DNA from 2 places in the Sutcliffiella sp. FSL R7-0096 genome. Region 2 is predicted to be linked to the other one. Evidence: riboswitches for the same ligand, from Rfam matches in the RefSeq annotation. Region 2 holds a riboswitch; the other holds the start of a gene.
The links. A riboswitch is a leader RNA that binds a small molecule or an ion and turns the genes downstream of it on or off. The one in region 2 is predicted to bind lysine.
Positions count from the first base shown of each region.

Region 1 (3,429 bases), 650 kb from region 2:
GCGACAATACTCTACAATGCATATTTATTAATATATTTTGTTCAATCAAACTAATCAGTTGCTATTAAAGGCTTTATCATTGAATATTTATTCATTTTAATTTTCAATAAAAAAACACCTCTCTCTTTATCACTTTTTAAAAAGTAGATAAAAAGGAGGTGTTTTTTACTTTATTCCAAAAGTAATAGTAGCTTATTCTGCCATTTTCAGTGCTTTAAAGCCAAATCCTATGAAGATAAAGGCTACAAATACAACCAAGAGTCCTAGTAGAGTACTTCCAGTAAGTCCTAGAACAATATAGCCAACAATTGCTACCAAGGCACTAATCAGCGCATATGGTAACTGTGTTAGCACGTGATCGATATGATTACATCCCGCACCTGTTGAAGATAGGATGGTCGTATCTGAAATCGGTGAACAATGATCTCCAAATACAGCTCCCGCAAGAACTGCAGCCAACGCCGGCAGTAACATATTGATATCGGTCGCTGCAGAAATTTGTCCTGCGATAGGTAATAGCAAGGCAAATGTTCCCCAAGACGTACCGGTTGAAAATGCCGTGATACCTGCAATGATGAAAATGATAACAGGTAAAAATGCAATATTCATATTGGAATTTTCCACTACCGCTGCAAGGTAGCCGCCTGTATCTAACTCATCAATCAAACCTGTGATCGTCCATGCAAATAGAAGAATGTAAATGGCAGGCATCATCGCCTTCACTCCTGCTTTAACCCCTCTACCAACAACATTTCCATCAATTCCACCTTTGGAAACCTGCTGAAAGAATAAGATAAACGTTACAATCAGAGCAAAAATACCACCATAGAATAATGCTGCAGATGGATCTGTGTTTTCAAAAATCGCTAGGAGTGATACATCACCTTCTGTGGCCGTGTAACCTGTCCAAAGCATCGCACTTACCACACCGACTACAAGGGAAACGATCGGCCATACAAGGTTTCCGACCTTTCCTTTTGAACTTGTCGGAAGGTCATCATCCAACTCTCCCGGTACTTCCTTAGAAGTATCCAATACTTCTCCTGTTTCCATGGCACGAGTTTCATGTTTTTTCATCGCACCGAAATTCACATTAAAGTAACTAACTAAGAACACCATGATGATTGCAGAGAAAACATATAGATTCATCGGTATCATTTGAATAAATGCACTAAAAGCAGAGATATTCGTTACACTGTGCGTCGCTAGAATTCCACCAATGATTCCAATGATATACGCACCCCAACTTGAAATCGGAGAAACGACACAAATCGGTGCAGACGTGGAATCAATCAAGTAAGCCAGTTTTGCTCTGGACACTTTATGACGGTCTGTTAGTGGTCTGCTGATTTGCCCCACTGCCAAACTGTTAAAATAATCATCAATGAAAATGATTAATCCTAAAACAGTCGTCAACAGTTTGGATCCTCTTCTAGTTTTGACACGTTGAAGTGCCCATTCACCAAATGCACGACTTCCCCCAGTGATAGAGATAAAAGCTGTAATAATTCCTAATAATAATAAAAATAGCAAGATGAAAATGTTCCAAAGATTAAGCTCTTTATCTTCTACAGAATAAAATAGTCCCACTACCGTATCCCAGATCAACACTACCATTGTCAACGGATTGAAATCAGCCAACATAAGTGCCGAAGCTAAAATACCTACTCCAAGTGACAGCAATACTCTCCTGGTCAAAATAACCATCAAGATTGCAAGCACTGGAGGAATTAATGAATAAATCGTTCCTTCCATAACAAAAACCCCCATTAAGCTGTAATATGTTTGACCAGTTCAAACGGGTTACAACAATGGAAGGCGCTGAAAGAGAACAAAATAAAAAGTAATGATAGAAAATAACTATCATTACCTATGTAATGTGTTATCCTCCATCCGATCAGTAGCCCTCCACTATTAAACCGTCCGTACCGGTCATAATGGCAGTGTTATCCTTATTCAAGATAACCCCAGCAATATAAGTTCGACAGCCTATATCGCTTCGGCACAGCATCCTTTCTTCTACCATCCTTGGTGTCACCCTCCAGTAGTATTACTCTTATGCTATGCAGCCTCTACCTCATCGTATGATAAGGGAAGTATATTATTTTATGAATTCACTATATCACATATCCACTAATAGGACAAAGGAAATATATTCCCATCTCGATTTGTTTTTTTTCTAGGGAAACTGGACGATTTCTACTATATGAGATTTCCCAGAAGATTGTAGTGCAAGGTGTGAGATTCCGGCACGGTAGGTAGCGGTAGGTTGTGGCCCCTGAAGCGTTGTGAGGAGGCTCAAGCATCGCCCTCTGGATAAGCGAACACCTGGAAAGGCAATCTACAGGAGTTTTTCAGCTTACCGCTGCTATGCTATCTTGCCTGTCACAATCCACGATGGCAAGATTTAGGTGATCCTTCAGATTGAGATCATAAGGCTTTTCTAAATCTTCCCCTTCTTCTTCCACAATCCTGATAACAGGTCGCTCAGTCAAATCCTTGTTTTGTCCGACAACCAGCCCTTTTCTGCCATCATTCAAGGTAATCATCAACCCGTATGGATAGATGGCGACCGATTTACGGAAAGCTTCGATAATTGCAGGCTCGTAAAGGGTTCCAGCCCCTGCATACAGTATCTCCAAACCTTCATGCGGTAGCATGGCACTCCGGTAGATTCGGTGGGAAGTCACTGCATCGAAAACATCCGCAACAGCAAGTATCTTTCCGAACAGATGGATGTCATCCGTTTTGATCCCACGTGGATAGCCGCTTCCATTAAGGCGTTCATGATGCTGGAAAGCACAATGTGCCACCATCAGTGGGATGGATTGCATATTGCGAAGGATATCATAACCGTATGTGGCATGTCTTTTCATCTCTGCAAATTCGTCGCTTGAGAGTTTACCAGGCTTGAAGAGGATATCATTGGGGACAAGCATCTTCCCGATATCGTGGAGAATACCACCAAGGCCCAAGGTTTCCAAGTCTTTTTGTGACAATCCAAGCTTCAGTCCAATCGACAGGGCATATAGCGTCACATTAAGTGAATGGGTGAATACATAATTGTCATGTACATAAACATCCGTCAATAAAGCGGAAACTTCATCGTTGGATTTCATATCTGTAAGCAGATGTTGAATAAGGGACTTCAGGGTCTTTGAGGACTTGTCCATTACAAACCACTTACTTAAGGCATGTTCATGCTCCACCGATTTGAAGGTATCCGTTATGGTCTTTATCGCCTCCTTCCGGACTTTATCCGAAATGATGGTCGGTACGTCCATCCCATTTGTACGGGAATCTTCTATATATACATACGTAACATTCAGTTGTTGCAGGCGTGAAATCATTCGTGAAGTGACAGAAATCCCCTCGCTCAACAGCACCCTGCCGGAATCATTGTAGATCGATCTAGCCAATACCATTCCC
Region 1 is NZ_CP152003.1:4,109,612-4,113,040, forward strand. Features, by position in the region: gene MKY77_RS21160 (Na+/H+ antiporter NhaC family protein) at 193-1,755, opposite strand; lysine riboswitch at 1,894-2,083, opposite strand; gene MKY77_RS21165 (HD-GYP domain-containing protein) at 2,355-3,429, opposite strand, start outside.
Region 1: another riboswitch for lysine. It lies ahead of MKY77_RS21160 (Na+/H+ antiporter NhaC family protein); the one in region 2 lies ahead of MKY77_RS17755 (aspartate kinase).

Region 2 (3,429 bases):
TTGGGAAAGGATCATATTCAGCTCATTTACTGGGCTGGAAAACAGCTTGCACGTAAGTTCACGATTGATACCCAAGAGGAAATTGTCCAGTTCTTTAAAGAGGCTGGGTGGGGCGAGCTTGAACTGATCGAACAGAGCAAATATGAAGTAAAATACCTCATACGCGGTGAGATGGTTGCGCGCCGCCTTGATTTGAACAAGGACGCTACCTTCCAACTTGAAGCAGGTTTCCTCGCTGAGCAGATCCAACGCCAAAAAGGGAAAACCGCAGAGGCGATTGAAGAACAAAAAAAACGAAAAGAGATTACGATTACAGTACAGTGGGATAGGTAATGGAGTTCGTTGCTGCCTCCAGGGTGGTTGGCGGACAGCCATGCATAGAGTGAACATGCAGTGGGTTCTGGGTGGATGGCTTTTGACTACCTTACGGGTGGCAACCTAATGATGTTAGATTTTCCGCTTACTAAATTTGAGATAGGTGATGGCCGATTGCCCTTTGTTGGGGTGGTCGGCTTTTTTTGGTGGAATTATTGTGGGGGAAGGGGGGACTCGGGAGGGGGATATTGCGGTTTTTTGTCGATCGGCTCGTATTTTTTGTTTAACTGCTCATATATTTGTGTAACAGCTCGTATTTTTGTTTAACGGCTCATATATTTGTGTAACAGCTCGTATTTTTGTTTAACGGCTCATATATTTGTTTAGCAGCTCGTATTTTCATTAACGGAAAGTATTTTGCTTGCTTTGGCTTGTAACGGTTGGTCATTGCACGCGCACACTCTCTACTTAAGCAAAAAAAGCGCCCTCTCAAGTAGGAAAAGGGCACTTTCGAAATAAAAACTAGTATTCTTTTAGCTTAATACTCTCTCAACAGACTCTTCTCCCAGCTTAAATGCCACGTGAAGCGCCTCTACCGCACGAACCATTTCAGCAACATCGACTACTGTAGAAACCTTGATTTCGGAAGTACTTACCATTTTCACATGGATGCCTTCTGTTGCAAGGACCTGGAACATTTCTGCTGCCACCCCTGGATTTGATACCATTCCGGAACCGACGATGGATACCTTCGCAAGTCCGCTCTCCTGCTCGATGGCTGTGAATCCTAAGCGGCTTTGGTGTTGCTCCAACACTTCAATTGTATCTTTCACGTCTACTGTTTTAACAGAGAACGAGATATTTGTAGTATCTTTATCCATGCTTGTTTGGATGATGATATCCACGTTCAAGCTATGTTGAGCTAAAGTCGTAAAAATGGTCGATAATGTATGTAGCTCATTAGGCAGGCTACAAACGGTAATGCGGGTGATTTGATCTTCAAATGCGATTCCTCTTACAACTAGATTTTTTTCCATGGATACTTCCTCCTCAATGATCGTTCCTTCTTCCTCTTCCATACTGGACCGCACAACCAGCTGCACTCCATAATTTTTAGCAAATTCAACCGCACGGGGGTGAAGAACCCCTGCACCTAGATTGGCCAGTTCGAGCATTTCATCATATGCGATGGCAGCAAGTTTTCTTGCTCCTTTTACAAACCGCGGGTCTGTGGTGAAGACACCAGTAACATCTGTATAAATGTCACACTTCTCTGCGTTTAGGGCCGCAGCCAATGCAACCGCAGTAGTGTCCGATCCACCGCGTCCAAGCGTTGTGATTTCATTTGTGGCCGTAATCCCTTGGAATCCTGCAACAATGACAATTTTCCCCGCATTTAAGTGACTTTTTAAAAGATCTGTTTCAATATGCGTAATCCTTGCGTTTCCATGGACCGGCTCTGTACGGATTCCCGCTTGCCAGCCTGTTAGGGAAACCGCTTCATGCCCTCTAACCTGCAAGGCCATGGCAAGTAAAGAGATGGTGATTTGCTCACCAGTTGTCAAAAGCATATCCATATCGCGCTTGCTAGGATGGGGGTTGATAGCATTCGCTAACGTCAACAGCTCATCTGTTGTTTTTCCCATAGCCGAAACCACTACTACTACTTTATGTCCGTTTTCCACTTCACTGATGACCCGACTTGCAACGTGCTGAATTCGTTCAACCGAGCCTACTGATGTTCCTCCGAATTTCTGTACAACAATCGTTGACATGTGCACCATTCCCTTTTCATTAGTTAGTTCTGTTAAACGCCGCTGTTGATTTCCAATCCGGGCTTCGCTTTCCCAAGGACGCCACTGGAGCCTCCTCGGCAAGCCTGCGGGTCTCCACCTAGCGCTATCTCCCTCATGAGTCTTCGCCCTGTGCTCCAATCAATAGCTAAGTTTTTACAGAATTTGTAATTTCATCATAATGTTAGATAGCTCTCAGTACGCATTTAGCCAAAGCAGCTTTTTGAGGATATAAAAAAACAGCAATGAGCTAATGTCTCATTGCTGTGATTGGTCAAATAAAGAATCCGTTCACGCGGTGAGATAGCTCTCCAGGCAGCACAAAGACAACCTGACAGTCCTACATTTCTTAAACGCAGAACCAGTAAAAAAAAGAAAAAGAGACTTTTTTTTACTTCGGCGATCCTCCCCTTTCCGTAATCATCCCGGAAGCTCTTTCTTCTCCGATTACATACTTTTGAAGTTCGCACCTCTATCATCACTTCATCGATTTGAAGTGGTACATTATGAAATTAATAGTGATTATAACAGACAATAGATTCCGTTACAACACCTATTCACGAAGTTTTTTAAAAATTTCTTCAGCTATCGGCTTCGGTATTTTCGCAGCCTGTATTTCTTCCACAGTGGCCTCTTTCATCTTTGCGACAGAACCGAAGTGTTTCATGAGGACCTTTTTCCTTGTAGCCCCAACCCCTGTAATTTCATCAAGTATGGATTGAAACACACTTTTACTTCTGATCTGCCGGTGGAAGGTAATGGCGAATCGATGGACTTCATCCTGAATACGTTGAAGAAGATAGAACTCCTGACTTGTTCTCTCGAGCGGAACAATCATTGCATCCTCCCCAGCGAGGAGGTTACTTGTTCTATGCTTGTCGTCTTTGGCAAGGCCGACAATCGGAATGAATAAATCCAGTTCATTTTCAAGGACATCCCTTACAGCACTCATATGACCTTTGGCACCATCAATTACAATCAGGTCCGGGAGTGGTAATGACTCTTTCAAAACTCGTGTATATCTTCTTCGCACTACCTCTCTCATGGATTCATAGTCATCAGGACCTTGGACACTTTTGGTCTTATACTTGCGATACTCTCTTTTCTCTGGCTTGCCATCAATAAAGACGACCATGGCTGAGACCGGATCAGTGCCTTGGATATTCGAGTTATCAAAGGCTTCAATACGGTGCGGTGTCATGATGCCAAGGATTTCGCCGAGGTTTTCGACCGCTTTGATGGTTCTGCCCTCATCCCGCTCAATTAAAGAGAATTTTTCTCCAAGTGCAACTTTTGCGTTCTTATTGGCGAGATCCACCAA
Region 2 is NZ_CP152003.1:3,463,004-3,466,432, forward strand. Features, by position in the region: gene MKY77_RS17750 (YslB family protein) at 1-333, shown strand, start outside; gene MKY77_RS17755 (aspartate kinase) at 849-2,090, opposite strand; lysine riboswitch at 2,405-2,591, opposite strand; gene uvrC (excinuclease ABC subunit UvrC) at 2,662-3,429, opposite strand, start outside.